Regions from separate parts of the Dactylosporangium sp. McL0621 genome, predicted to be linked through region 1. Evidence: riboswitches for the same ligand, from Rfam matches in the RefSeq annotation. Region 1 holds a riboswitch; each other region holds the start of a gene.
What was found. A riboswitch is a leader RNA that binds a small molecule or an ion and turns the genes downstream of it on or off. The one in region 1 is predicted to bind ZMP and ZTP.
Positions count from the first base shown of each region.

Region 2: linked by a shared signal. The riboswitch ahead of ACPPVO_RS38825 (hypothetical protein) and the one ahead of glyA (serine hydroxymethyltransferase) in region 1 are both predicted to bind ZMP and ZTP.
Region 3: linked by a shared signal. The riboswitch ahead of ACPPVO_RS60305 (bifunctional 5,10-methylenetetrahydrofolate dehydrogenase/5,10-methenyltetrahydrofolate cyclohydrolase) and the one ahead of glyA (serine hydroxymethyltransferase) in region 1 are both predicted to bind ZMP and ZTP.

Region 1 covers NZ_CP188259.1:1,680,953-1,685,732, reverse strand. Annotated here, with positions in the region: gene ACPPVO_RS07670 (acetolactate synthase large subunit) at 1-245, opposite strand, end outside; gene ilvD (dihydroxy-acid dehydratase) at 461-2,314, shown strand; ZMP/ZTP riboswitch at 2,332-2,418, shown strand; gene glyA (serine hydroxymethyltransferase) at 2,437-3,657, shown strand; gene ACPPVO_RS07655 (hypothetical protein) at 3,703-4,780, opposite strand, start outside.
Region 2 covers NZ_CP188259.1:8,206,351-8,211,130, forward strand. Annotated here, with positions in the region: gene ACPPVO_RS38815 (GH25 family lysozyme) at 1-1,348, opposite strand, end outside; gene ACPPVO_RS38820 (hypothetical protein) at 1,756-2,079, shown strand; gene ACPPVO_RS38825 (hypothetical protein) at 2,083-3,096, opposite strand; ZMP/ZTP riboswitch at 3,127-3,210, opposite strand; gene ACPPVO_RS38830 (hypothetical protein) at 3,315-3,683, shown strand; gene ACPPVO_RS38835 (DUF5997 family protein) at 3,734-4,108, opposite strand; gene ACPPVO_RS38840 (LysR family transcriptional regulator substrate-binding protein) at 4,133-4,780, shown strand, end outside.
Region 3 covers NZ_CP188259.1:12,697,961-12,702,740, forward strand. Annotated here, with positions in the region: partial or broken gene rsmG (16S rRNA (guanine(527)-N(7))-methyltransferase RsmG) at 1-600, opposite strand, end outside; gene ACPPVO_RS60305 (bifunctional 5,10-methylenetetrahydrofolate dehydrogenase/5,10-methenyltetrahydrofolate cyclohydrolase) at 994-1,854, opposite strand; gene ACPPVO_RS60310 (hypothetical protein) at 1,853-2,254, shown strand; ZMP/ZTP riboswitch at 2,250-2,332, opposite strand; gene ACPPVO_RS60315 (protein jag) at 2,403-3,080, opposite strand; gene yidC (membrane protein insertase YidC) at 3,192-4,250, opposite strand; partial or broken gene yidD (membrane protein insertion efficiency factor YidD) at 4,262-4,533, opposite strand; gene rnpA (ribonuclease P protein component) at 4,530-4,780, opposite strand, start outside.

The DNA.
Region 1 (4,780 bases):
TGCTCGTGGCGGACCAGGATGTGCCGGACGGTCTCGGAGTCGAACAGCGGGTCGTACGCCGGGAGGATCGCGCCGCCCGGGATGCCGAAGACGACGTCGGCTCCGAGCGCTTCGAGCGAGCGGACGAGTACCTGCGCCCCGGTGAGCAGCTCCGGCTGGGTCTTCTTGTCGGCGGCCGGCGCGGCGGGCGGCGGCGGGGCCGGGTGCCCCCGGTGGGCGAGGACTTCTGGCGTGGGTCTCGTCATCGCTTTAGCACTTTCGCTCGAAGGTGTCTTGGCAAAGGCTCCGGACATGAAAAAACCCCACGTGCGGGGCACGGGGGGCTAGCGCGCTGACGGCAGGCGTCGGCGCGCTAGATGATAAGTACTCGGAGCGACCTCGACGACATGAGCCCACTTTGGCGCATCTCACGGCCTGAGTCAACCTATCCCAAGATACGGAACGTGTCAGACTCGCAGGTATGCCCGAGCTGCGGTCCAAGACCTCCACTTCTGGTCGCAACATGGCCGGCGCACGCGCCCTCTGGCGCGCCACCGGCATGACCGACTCCGACTTCGGCAAGCCGATTGTCGCCATCGCCAACAGTTTCACGCAGTTCGTGCCGGGCCACGTCCACCTCCGCAACCTCGGCATCATCGTTGCCGACGCGGTTGCCGAGGCCGGTGGGGTCGCCAAGGAGTTCAACACCATCGCCGTCGACGACGGCATCGCAATGGGCCACGGCGGGATGCTGTACTCGCTGCCCAGCCGCGAGCTCATCGCCGACGCCGTCGAGTACATGGTGCAGGCCCACTGCGCCGACGCCCTCGTGTGCATCTCCAACTGCGACAAAATCACGCCCGGCATGCTGCTCGCCGCCCTCCGCCTCAACATCCCCACCGTCTTCGTCTCCGGCGGCCCCATGGAAGCCGGCAAGACCATCGCCATCGAGGGAGTCGTCCACGAGAAGGACGCCAAGCTCGACCTCATCGACGCGATGATCGCCTCCGCCAACGAGTCCGTCACGGACGAGCAGCTCGGCCAGATCGAGCGCTCCGCCTGCCCGACGTGCGGCTCGTGCTCCGGCATGTTCACCGCCAACTCCATGAACTGCCTGACCGAGGCGATCGGCCTGGCGCTGCCGGGCAACGGCTCGACGCTCGCCACGCACGCCGCCCGCAAGGCGCTGTTCGAAAAGGCCGGTTCGCTGATCGTCGATCTCTGCCGGCGGTACTACGACCAGGACGACGCCTCCGTGCTGCCCCGCGCGATCGCGTCCCGGCCGGCCTTCTTCAACGCGGTCGCGCTGGACGTCGCGATGGGCGGCTCCACCAACACCGTGCTGCACCTGCTGGCCGCCGCCCGCGAGGCCGAGCTGGACTTCTCGGTCGCCGACATCGACGCCGTCTCGCGCCGGGTGCCGTGCCTGGCCAAGGTCGCGCCGAACACGCAGAAATACCACATGGAGGACGTGCACCGCGCCGGCGGCATCCCGGCGATCATGGGCGAGCTGTCGCGCGGTGGCCTGCTGGACGAGTCGGTCTGGTCGGTGCACTCCCCGACGTTCCGGGAGTGGGTCGACGAGTGGGACATCCGTAGCGGGAAGGCGTCGCAGCAGGCGCTCGAGCTGTTCCACGCCGCGCCGGGAGGCGTCCGTACCACCGAGCCGTTCTCGACCGAGAACCGGTGGAGCACGCTCGACACCGACGGCGCCGACGGGTGCATCCGCAGCGTCGAGCACGCGTACACGAAGGACGGCGGCCTCGCGATCCTCTTCGGCAACCTCGCGCCCGAGGGCTGCGTGGTCAAGACGGCCGGCGTGCCCGAGGAGAACCTGACCTTCTCCGGCCGCGCGAAGGTCTTCGAGTCGCAGGAGGCCGCGGTCGACGGCATCCTCGCCAAGCAGATCGTCGCGGGCGACGTCGTCGTGATCCGGTACGAGGGCCCCAAGGGCGGCCCGGGGATGCAGGAGATGCTGTACCCCACCAGCTTCCTCAAGGGCCGCGGCCTGGGCCGCGCCTGCGCGCTGATCACGGACGGGCGCTTCTCCGGCGGTACCTCGGGCCTGTCGATCGGCCACATCAGCCCCGAGGCGGCCGGCGGCGGGCTCATCGCGCTCGTCGAGGACGGCGACCGCATCGACATCGATATCCCGGCCCGCTCCATCCAGCTCGTCGTCTCCGACGAGGCGCTGGCCGCGCGGAAGATCGCGCAGGAGAAGCGGGAGCGGCCGTACACCCCGCTCGACCGCGAGCGGCCGGTGTCGGCGGCGCTGCGGGCGTACGCATCGATGGCCACCTCGGCGAGTGACGGCGCTTACCGCAAGGTTCCGTAAATTGCACTATGATGTGCGTCAGTCACCGCGACTGGCGCACATCAAGGTGGAACCGACCACCGGGGAGCTTCCGATCGCGGGCACCGCGCGCCTGGGTGCCCCGTCGCATCAGGAGGCTGTGCATGCACGACTCTCAGGTGTTCGACCTGATCCGCGCCGAGACCCAGCGCCAGCACGACACCCTGCGGATGATCGCATCGGAGAACTACGTCTCCCGGGCCGTCCTCGAGGCGACCGGCTCCGTGCTGACCAACAAGTACTCCGAGGGCTACCCCGGCAAGCGGTACTACGAGGGCCAGCGCTTCATCGACCCCATCGAGGAGCTGGCGATCGAGCGCGCGAAGTCGCTGTTCGGCGTCGAGCACGCCAACGTCCAGCCGTACTCGGGCTCGCCCGCGAACCTCGCCGTGTACCTGGCCCTGGCCAAGCCCGGCGACACCGTCATGGGCATGGCGCTGCCGATGGGCGGGCACCTCACGCACGGCTGGCCGGTCTCGGCGACGGGCGCGTGGTTCAAGCCGGTGCAGTACACCGTCCGCCGCGACACCGGCCGCGTCGACTTCGACGAGGTCCGCGACCTGGCCCTGCGCTCCCGCCCCCGCCTGATCTTCGCCGGCGGCACGGCCATCCCGCGCACGATCGACTTCCCGCGCTTCGCCGAGATCGCCCGCGAGGTCGACGCGGTGCTGGTCGCCGACATCGCGCACATCGCCGGCCTCATCGCGGGCGGCGCGCACCCGTCCCCGGTCGGCCACGCCGGCATCATCTCGACCACGACGCACAAGACCCTCCGCGGCCCGCGCGGCGCGATGCTCATGTGCGACGCCGAGCACGCCAAGGCGATCGACAAGGCCGTGTTCCCGGGCCTGCAGGGCGGCCCGCACAACCACACCACCGCGGCGATCGCGGTCGCACTGGGCGAGGCGGCGCTTCCTTCCTTCCGGGTGTACGCCGAGCAGGTCGTCGCCAACGCCCGCGCCCTGGCCACAGCCCTCATCGAGCGCGGCTTCGACCTGGTGTCGGGCGGCACCGACAACCACCTGATCCTGCTCGACCTCACCGGCAAGGGCATCGGCGGCAAGCCGGTCGCGAAGGCCCTGGACCGCGCGGGCATCGAGACGAACTACAACACCGTGCCGTACGACACGCGCAAGCCCTTCGACCCTTCGGGCGTCCGCCTGGGCACGCCGGCCCTGACGACCCGCGGCCTGACCGAGGCCCAGATGCCCCAGGTGGCCAACTGGATCTCGCGCGCCGTGGACGCCGCCCTGAAGTCGGACGACGAGGCCCTGGACACCATCGCGGGCGAGGTGCGGGACCTGCTGTCGGCGTACCCGATCTGAGCCCTCGAGGGCGTCCGCCGTTCCCGGCGGGCGCCCTCGCTCAGTTCACTTCCGGCGCCCGAACCGCCGGGTCTTCTCCTTGGGCTCCTCATCGAGGTTGAGCTCGAGCGGCGCGAGGTCCTCGAACGCGGAGAGCTCACGCTTGCGCTGCTCAGGGATGCGCTCCCCGTCTCCGCGGGCCGCCTCGTTCCGCGGCGCGGGCGCCTGTGCCGCCCCGCCACGGGGGGCCTGCGCCGGCGCGCTGCGGGGGGCCTGCGCCGGCTCTTCGCTTCGGGGGGCCCCACGATCCCAGCGACTGGTCGCCTCGGTCGCCCACTCGTTGCCGTGCTCCTCGACGCCACGGGCGCCCTGGTCCTTGTCCTTGTCTTTGTTCCGCCCCCACCGAGACTTCTTGACCTTCTCGGAGCCTTCGGCAACGGCCGCGGGCCCAGCCGCCGCGGGAGCGTCCCACCACGCCTCTTCGGACGCGGGCTTGTCCGCCCGCCCACCGGCGGCCGCACCGTTCGCGGCGTCGGGCTCGTTCCCCCACCCCGCTGACGGCCGCGGCGGGTCCGCCCAGCCTGCGGCCGATCCGTTCGCGGCCGCGGGCCTGTCCGTCCGCCCTGCAGCCGGTCCACTCACGGCCTCGGGCTTCTCGCCCCAGCCCGCCTCGGGCTTCTCGCCCCAGCCCGCCTCGGGCTTCTCGCCCCACCCCGCCGCGGGTTGGGGGCTGTCGCCCCACCCGGCAGCGGGCTTCGGCTCATCCGCCCACCTTGCGGCGGGTCCGTTCGCGTCACGCCCTCCATCGGCATGCGCGCCGACGCCCTCGCTCTGGGCCTCCCAAGCCCCGGCGCCCCGCCCACCACGGCCGGCGCCCTCGGACCTGGTCTCCCACGCATCGGTGGTACGCCCATCCCGGCCAAACCCCTGCGGCCCACGACCGTCCGCCTGGGCTTCCCACGCCTCGGCAGCACGCCCACCGCGGTCCAAGGCCTCAGGCTGCGGGCTTCCGACGCCCTGACCCCCGCCGGACCAGCCCGCGGTCCCATCGTCATCACCCTCAGCCGCCGACTGCGACCGATCCCGCCGCCGAATCGACCGCGAGGCCGCATCGGAGTCCCAGGTCCGCCGCAGGTCCAGGGGC
Region 2 (4,780 bases), 6.2 Mb from region 1:
CCCCGACCACGTCCCGGTTCGCGGTCAGCGTGGCCTTGTTGTTCAGGTCCGCGGTCACGATCCTGCCGTTGACGTTCGCGCGCAGGGACAGCAGCGCCGGCAGCGGAACCTTGGTGAACTTCTCCCAGGCCCCGACCGCGGCCCGGTTGGCCACCAGCCGGCCGCCGTTGTTCATGTCGGCGGTCACGTACCGGCCGTTGGCCCCCGCGAACAGGCTGATCGTGCCGTCGGTGTTGTCACCCGGCGTGAACCGCTCCCACGCCCCGACCGCGCTGCGGTTGGCCACCAGGCGCCCGCCGTTGGTGAGGTCCGCGGTCACGTACAACCCGTTGGCGCGCGAGCGCAGCGCGATGTCACCGTTGCCGGCGTTCAGGACGTCGTACCGTTCCCAGAGCCCGATCGCGTCGCGGCCGGCGGCCAGCGTGGCCGAACTGGTGAGATCGGTGCTGACGTACCGGCCGTTCGCGTTCGCCCGCAGCTCCACCGGCGGATCGTCGGCCGGGACGTCCCCCGCCAGCCGGGTCAGGGCCGCATAGTCGCCGTTGAACACATTGCGGTCATAGGTGCCGGCGGAGTTGTTCCCGCCCGCGTACTGCCAGATCGCGTACGTCGACCAGCCGCTGGGAATCACCCGCGGCCCCGTCGTGGAGCCGAAGTCGGCCACGTCCAGCGGATTGGCGCCGAACTCGGTGGAGCTGTTCGTGCACGGGTTCCACCAGTTCGGGTTCGTGTAGATCATCATGTCCCGGCCGATGCGGGCCTTCACCCGGTCCACGAAGCCGTGGATCCACGCGACCATCGCCTCCGGCGTCAGGTTCCAGCAGGCCGGGAGTTTCAGCGAGGAGTACGGCCACTCCAGGTCCAGGAACGGCACCAGCGTCTGGGAGTTGTTGCCCCACTCCGCGCGGTCCAGGAAGTAGTTCGCCTGCCCCACCGGATCGCCCAGATCCGGGCGGGCGAACGCGTAGGCGCCGGTGAGGATGCCGGCGCCCTTCGCGGAGGCGTTGTCGGCGTGGAAGTACGGATTCGTGTAATACGTGCCCTCGGTCGCCTTGACGTAGGCGAACCGGACGCCGCTTGCGGCCACGCCCGGCCAGTCGATCTGATGCACGGAATGGTCATGGCTGGACACATCGACACCCGGCTGCGAGAAGCCCGCCGGCAGCGTGCCTGCGGCCACGCCGGCGACGACGTTCGCGTGCACACCCGGCGGCATGCCGGCCTGAGCGTATCCGCCCCCGTCATCCTCGGACTGAGCCGACGCGCCCCCCAACCCGAGCGCCAGCACGCCACAGGCGACGAGCAACGTGGCCGCGGCCAGCCTGGACACCGGAAACCGTAACGACATGCCGGAGAATGTACGCACGAACGCGTAACCGCGTTGCCCCCAGGCAACCCCACACCATCAATGTCACATGCCGACGACCGGTACACACAAGACGGGAATGGCCGAAGGGACAACGCAGGGCTGGCACATCGGACGAGCAGCGCCATCCGATACGCCAATTGCTCCAGCCCCTGCCATCCGCGAGGCGGCCCTGCTCGCGGTCGCGAACAATCACGAACGTCGACCGGTGTGGGTCAGGCCGCGGTCCGGGGTGGGATTTGGCCCCGTCGGCGTCGGCGCTCGAAGCGGATGCGGGCGCGTTCGGAAGGGCCGTCGTCGCGTGGGGCCAGGTCCGGCCGATCGGACGGCCAGGTTGCCGGAAGAGGCCGGTGCCGGAGCCGGGGCGGGACGGCCTAAGATCGGCGGCGATGTCGCCTCGCTTCCTCCAGTCGCTGCTCGGCGTCGCGGTCGCCATTGTCGGTAACGGGCTCGCCGACGCCGCGGCGTTCGTTGTCATGCGCTCGCACGGTGACGGGCTGGGGTGTGGGTCGTCGCTCGACCCCAGCGGGCGGTTCGAGCTGCTCACCGCGCTGATTCTCACGTACGGCATCGCCCAGCTCGTGCTGCTCGGCGCCGCGTTCGGGCTGTCGTGGCTGGCCAAGCCGCCGCCGGGGTACTGGGCGGCGCTGCGCGCGGGCTGGGCGGTACTCGCCCTGTTGTCCGTACTGTCCATGTTCTACCCGGGGTGCTGAACCTCAGTGGCGGAACAGGCGCAGGGCGGTGTGGGTCACGGTGATGCCATGGCGCTCGGCGGCCGCGGCGATCTGCGCTGAGCGGGCGGCGCCGCCGGGCTCGGCGATGTGGCGCACGCCGTAGCGGGCCGCCTCGGTGATGTTGTCCTCGAACGGCAGGGCGCCGTCCGAGGCGAGGCTGACGTCCTGCAGGGGTACCGGCGGATCCAGTGTGGCCGCACGAGCCAGGTGGGCGGTGACGCGCTCCTGAGCCGACGGCAGCGGCTCGACCGGGGCGAAGCGGCGGCGGTGCCACAGCTCGGCCTTCGCGCCGGCCAGGCGGATGCCGTCGACCCTCGACTGCTGGCCCGCGGCCACGCCCAGGGTCGCGCCGCCGCGGGCCAGGACGACAGCGTTCGACTGGGTGTAGCGGGCCGTGGCCAACGCCAGGCGCAGGTCCGGGGTGAGGCCCCCGGGCAGCGGGGCGTCGTCGCGGCGCTGGACGAAGCGCAGGCCGTAGAGCTCGCGCACCTCCTCCGGCGGCGGCACGAACGCCGGGTCGGCCTCGAGCACCAGGTAGGTTCCGCGCTTCTTCGCGGCCAGCACGGCCACGGCGCCGGGCTCGTAGCCGGGGGCGATGATGCCGTCGCTGACCACGGTGCGCAGCAGTGCGGCGAGGCCGGCGGTGACCGGGGCGGAGACCGCAACGACGTCGCCGTAGGAGCTCTTCGGGTCGGTGTCGCGGGCCCGGGCGTAGGCGCGGGTCACCGCGTCGGCGGCCGGGTCGACGCCGAACAGCGCGGCAGTCACCGGGTCGAGCGGGCCGGCGAGGGCGGCCCCGGCCGGTGAGACGTGCTTGAAGGAAGCGGCGGCGACGGTACCGCCGGCCGCGAGCTCCCGCACCAGCGGCCAGGCGGTGACGGCGTCGAGCAGGTTCAGGTACGACGGCCGCCCGTGCACGACCGTGAACGGCGGCGCGTGCAGGGCGGTGACGGCGGCGGGGATCTGCTGGGGGTTCATGCCGTAACGCAGGTGCACGCGGGCCTCCAGGGCGGCGACGGTTCGCGTCGCGGATGCCCAGGCGGTCGGCGGCCGACGTCGGCGCGCCCGGTCCCCGGTGGTGCCCCACCCTCGCCAGTCCCGGCCGCGCGCCCAGCCTAGCGGAGGGGTGTCGGGCCGCCGACAGCTCCCGTATCGAGACCGTGCGTAGTCGCTCCGTCACTCGAAAGGTCGAACGTGGAAAGAAGGAGCACGACATGCGACGGGTACTTCGAGGACTGGTGGCCGCACTCGCGCTGATCGGCGGCGGGCTGGCGGTCGATGCCGCGCCGGCCGCGGCCGACCTGCCGTACGGGCCGTACACCTGCAAGAGCGGGTACGTGTGGCGGGAGGCGGTGCCCGGCGACTACGTGTGCGTCCTGCCCTCGCAGCGCACGACCACCCAGGGCGAGAACGCGCTCGGCCCGTCCCGCCGGCAGCCGGGCGGCGGGGCCTGGGGGCCGGACACCTGCGCGTCGGGCTTCGTGTGGCGCGAGTCGCGGCCGTCGGACCACGTGTGCGTGCCGCCGGCGAGCCGGGCCCGGGTCCGGGCACCGGCCTCGTCAGCAGCACGAGCGGCGAGCTGACCGCGCCCTGGTGCTGATGCCGGCGGGCGGGGACCGGTGGGCCGCCCGGCCTACCGGTCCCCGCGCTCGGACAGGCGGCGCTGCTCGCGGCGGACCTCGGCGTACGACTCGCGCTCGCGGACCAGCCACTCCGGCGGGGCCGCGTTGAGCTCGGCGATCTCGGCCGTGGTCAGCGCCTCGGTCACCCCGCCGCGGGCCAGGCCGCTGTTGGACACCCGCAGCCGCGCGGCGATCACGCTGCGCGGGTGCGGGCCCTCGCGGCGCAGCTCGACCAGCCACGGCGGCGGGTTGCGCTGCAGCTCGTCGAGCTCGTCGCGGGACACCAGGCCCTCCTGGAACTCCTGCGGGGTCGCCGGCAGGTACACGTCGAGCTTCTGCGCGGCGGTCGCGGGCTTCATGGTCTGGGTCTGTCTCGGCTTGCTCACCGCGCAAGGGTAGCGTGAACGCCCGTGACCTTTCGCCTGCTCGTGGTGCCCGGCGTCGTCATCGACCGCTGGCGGGACACCTGGGCCCAGCGGCGGCCGGAGACGCCGCTCGAGCTCGTCCCCGTCGAGGCCGCCGAGGCGCAGGAGCGGCTCGCCGAAACCGGCCACGCCGCGCTGCTGCGGCTGCCGGTCGACAAGGGCCGCAACCACGCGATTCCGTTGTACACCGAGCAGAGCGTCGTGCTCGCCCACCGCGACCACGCCCTGCACGCCGCCGACGAGCTGACCCTGGCCGAGCTGTACGAGCTCGGCGAGCCGCTGCTGCACCCGCTCGACGACGTGCTGGCGTGGGCGTCGCCGCCGCCGGACCGCGGGGTGGAGCGGCCGGAGACGACGGCGGCGGCGGTCGAGTGGGTCGCGGCCGAGGCCGGGCTGCTCGTGGTGCCGCAGTCGCTCGCCCGGCTGTACCACCGCCGCGACGTGAAGTACAAGCCGGTCACCGACGCCCCGGACTCCTCGGTCGCCCTGGCCTGGCCGATCGACGGGCACTCGGAGCTGGTCGAGGAGATGATCGGCATCGTGCGCGGGCGCACCGTGAACAGCAGCCGGGGGCAGGCCCCGGCGGCGAAGGCCCCAGCGGCGAAGGCCCCGAAGAAGGGGCCGGCGGGCAGG
Region 3 (4,780 bases), 1.7 Mb from region 1:
GAGGACGGCTTCCCCGCACGTGCGCACCGACGCGGTACCCGCACCGAGCTGCGTGAGGAACTCCGCGTGCTCGGCGATCTCGGCCGCCGCGGAGGCGCCCTTCATCGCGAGCAGATGGCCACCGATGGCGGTGAGGGGGAGACACCAGCCGGCGAGCCGGTCGAGCGGAGCGACGGCTCGGGCGGTGACGACGTCGGCGAGCGGGAGCTTGCCGACACACTCCTCGGCGCGGGCGCGGACCACGGTGGTCCGCTCGAGCCCGAGGGCCGTCACCGCTTCGGAAAGGAATGCGGTACGTCGTGCGAGCGGCTCGACCAGGGTGACGGAAAGGTCGGGACGAGCCACTGCCAGCACCATACCGGGCAGACCGGCCCCAGACCCGACGTCGACGACGGAGGCACCCGTCGGAATGAGATCTGCGACCACGGCGCAGTTCAGGAGGTGCCGTTCCCAGATGCGGGGCGCCTCGCGCGGCCCGATGAGCCCGCGCACAACCCCGTCGGTGACGAGCAACTCCGCGAAGCGAATCGCGGCGGGGAGGCGATCGCCGAAGACTTTCTCGGCGGCGGGAAGGATCTCGCTGGGTACTGCACCGTCCATGCGTCAAGCAAACCACGTACGGGGCGGGGGCTTGGGACGCGGGCCGTTTCACGTGAAACGGCCGCGAACGACGGCCGACGTGCGGGCCGGTGTGGGCCGCTCGCGAACGAAAGCGCGAGATCGCGGAGCAGAACGAGGGCCGGCGGAATCTGGATCGCGAGCGGTGGCACGGCCTCCGGAGGCGATCCAAGGGGGCAGCCCCCCAGCGGCACGGCCTCCGGAGGCGATCCAAGGGGGCAGCCCCCCAGCGGTCAGATGGACCCTTAGCAGTGCCGCCACGGGCGGCGGCGACAAGGGCCTTTGGGAACGTCATAGGCAGCGGTGAGCGGGGCTAGGTCCACTCTCGAACACAGGCCAGGGGGCGGCTCAGCGGCCACCCCTCCGGCCCATGTTTCACGTGAAACGGCGCTCCGCGGCTTCGATCGCGTTGCGGAAGAGCATGGCCACCGTCGTTGGGCCGACGCCGCCCACTCGCGGCGTGATGGCGCCCGCCACCGTGTCGCAGGACTCGTCGACGTCGGGGAGGAGACGGCGACCCTCGTACCGCACACCGCCGCCAACCACGACCGCCCCCGGCTTCACGTGCTCCGGCTGGATGATCCCCGGCACGCCGGCGGCGGCGATGAGGATGTCGGCGCGGAGGGTGTACCGGGGCCAGTCCGGCACGCCGGTGTGCACGACGGTCACGGCCGCGTTGGCGGTCGGTCGCTTCTGAGCCAGCAGCATCGCCAGTGGCCGGCCGAGCGTCGCGCCCCGGCCCAGGATGACGACCTCGCGGCCGCTCACCGGAATCTCGTAGTGAGCCAGGAGCGCCTCGATACCGGCGGGCGTGCAGGGGAGCGGACCGGGGATGCCGGCCGCGAGGCGCCCCAGGTTCAGGGGGTGCATGCCGTCGACGTCCTTGTCCGGGTCGACACGCATGAGGGCAGCGTCGTAGTCGAGGTGCTTCGGCGTCGGGTACTGGATCAGGAGCGCATGCACGGCGGGGTCGGCGTTGAAGCGGTCGATCGCGGCGTGGAGGTCGGCCTGGGTCGCGTCGGCCGGGAGGTGCTCGTGGGGAGAATCGAAGCCGAGCTCGGCGGCCTGGCGCTGCTTGATCCGGATGTACCCGGCGCTGGCGTCGTCGTCGCCGACCAGGATCGTGGCGAGTGACGGGATGATGCCCCGCGCGCGGTGGGCGGCGACCCGGGTGGCGACGTCGGCGAGGATGCTCTCGGCCACCGGAGCGCCCGGCAGTAGACGGGCCGGGCCGATGGGCCGAGCCGCCGCAGATCCAGCCGCCGCGCCCGAAGCCGAGCCACCCGCAGCGGAACCGCCCGGCGCAGCCGAGAAAGAAGCGGCGGGCGCGCTCGAAGCGGGACCGCCGGACCCGCTCGACGCAGGAGAAGCCGACGCGCTCGACGCGGGAGAAGCCGACGCGCTCGACGCGGGAGAAGCCGACGCACTCGACGCGGGAGAAGCCGACGCGCTCGACGCGGGAGAAGCCGACGCGCTCGACGCGGGAGAAGCCGACGCACTCGACGCGGGGGTGGCTGATGCCCGAGGTGCGGAAGTGGCCGACGCTTCCGATACAGAGCCCGGGGGAGTCACGGCCGCCGAATCGGGCGAGAGGGAAGAAGGCGAGTTGGGCATACGCTGCTCCTCGTCTGCGTGAGAGCCCAGGCGGTCGACTCCCACGACGAGGCTTCCCGATGGTTGCCCATCCTTGATGCCGCCAGTCGCGTCCCCCAAGTATGCCCCAGCAGACAAAAGCAAACCGCCCCGGTCGCGCGACCGGGGCGGTTCAGGAAACGCAGGCAGAACTAGGCGGTCGGGCGGACCACGATCCGGCGCGCCGGCTCCACGCCCTCCGACTCGCTCTCAACGCCGGGCAGGGCGTTGATGACGTCGTGCACGCACTTGCGCTCGAACGCGCTCATCGGCTCCAGGCGCACGGACTCGCCGTACTCCTTCACCTTCTCCGCCGCGTTCTTCGCGATCGCGCCGAGCTCCTTGCGCCGCAGCGCCCGGTAGCCCCCCACGTCGAGCAGCAGGCGGCTCGGCGAACCCGTCTGCCGGAACACGGCCAGCCGGCTCAGCTCCTGCAGCGCCTCGAGGGTCGCCCCCCGCTGCCCGACGAGAGCCTGCAGCCGCTTGCCCGAGCCGTCCCCGCCCTCCACGACCTCGACGACCGGACGGCCGCTCACGACGAGCTCGTCGATGTCGCCGTCGTAGTCGAGGATGTCGAGCAGGCCCTCGACGTAGTCGGCCGCGATCTCGCTCTCGCGGAACAGGTCCGTACTCGAGCGACCCGAGCCGTTGGCCGCGGCCCCGTCGGCCTCCGCGGACTCGGCCTCCGAGGACTCCTCCTCCTCGTCGAGGTCCTCGTCGTCGTCCTCCAGCTCCGCGTCCGCGGGCTTGGTCGACGACGGCGAGGCTGGCTGGTGCTGATCCAGGTCCTCGGCACCGAGATCACTGGTGGTGTCGGTCACGAAACTCATCTCCGCTTGTTTGGGGCGCCGAAGCGCCGTCACAGGTCGTCGGTGAGGGGTGGGTTGCTACAGGGAGCGCCCCGCGCCGGGCCGACTGAGGGGTGGCCCGGCGGGGTCGCATCAACCCGACTGCCGCTTCGCGGCGCCACCCTTCTTCGGGTTGATCGGCTTGGCACCGGGCTTCGGGGCCCGGGACGGTGCGGCCGCGTCGGGGGCCGTGCCGTTGGCCTTGGCGCCGGTCGCCTTCGCGGCCTTGCCGTTGGTCCGCTGCTGCGCGGCGGCCTCTTCGCGGGCCTTGCTGAACAGCGCGCCGAACCCGCTGGGCTGCTTGGCGTCGGTGGCCTTCTTGGCGCCGCCGCTCTTGTACGGCACGTTGCTGGACGACGCGCTCGCCGGCGGCGGGTACTTGTGCAGCACCCAGTACTGCTGGCCCAGCGTGATGGCGTTGTTCGTGACCCAGTAGATGATGACGCCGATCGGGAAGTACCAACCGGAGGTCAGCGTGAAGAACGGGATGCCGTAGAGCATGAACTTCTGGATCATGCGCTGCTGCGGGTCGGTGTTCCAGCCGGTCTTCTTGATCATCTGACGCTGCGTCAGGTAGGTCGTGGTGATCATCAGCGCGACCAGGATGGCGGCGACGATCTTGACCGTGGTCGAGTTCGCCTCGATCTGCAGCAGGTCGGCCGCGCTGCTGCTGAACTTGGCGACGATCGGGGCGTCGAAGAGGCGGGCGTCGACGGCGCTGAGGAACTCCGACTTGGTCCAGCCGTAGAGCTCCATCTGGTGGTCCGACGTGCCGGGCTTGAGGTGGCGCAGCACATGCAGGAGGCCGATGAACACCGGGATCTGCAGGAACATCGGAAGGCAGCCCATGAGCGGGTTGACCTTCTCCTCCTGGTAGAGCTTCATGACCTCCTTCTGGAGGGTCTCCCGGTCACCCTTGTGCTTCTCCTGCAGCTCCTTCATCTTCGGCTGGATCGCCTGCATCGCGCGCTGCGACTTGATCTGCTTGACGAAGATCGGGAACAGCACGACCCGGACCGTGATCACCAGGAAGACGATCGCGAGGACCCATTGCCAGTTGGAGCCCAGCACCCGGTGATCCGGCATGATCGAGTCCCAGACGGTGTGCCAGAACAGCATCACCTTCGAGATCAGCCAGTAGATCCCGCCCATCAGCTTGCTAATCACGACACTGCTCCAGTCACGTCGACTCGGGCTCGGGCGAGTGTCCCCGGCGCGGAGGCACCGGGTCGAACCCACCGGGGTGGAATGGGTGGCACCGCAGCAGCCGCCAGATCGCGAGGCCGATTCCCTTGACCGCGCCGTGCGTGCCGACCGCCTCCAGGGCATAAGCGCTGCACGACGGGTAGAACCGACAACGCGCCGGCAACGCCGGGCTTATCCAACGACGGTACGCGACGATGGGGGCTGCCACGATCCGGGATCCGGCGTTCATCGACGGACACCTCGGTTCTTCGGTCGGCGCACGGCGTCCAGCGCCGCGTCAAGATCTTGTTGCAGGATGGCGTACGGCCGGGCCGCCGCCTCGGGCAGCGCTCGGACGACGAGCACGGAGCCGGCGGGCAGGTCGGCAAGGAGCGGCCGGACCAGATGCCGCAGGCGCCGCTTCACGGCATTGCGCACCACGGCGTTGCCGACGGCCTTGGAAACCACGAAGCCGGCGCGGGCGGAGCCTGCGCCGG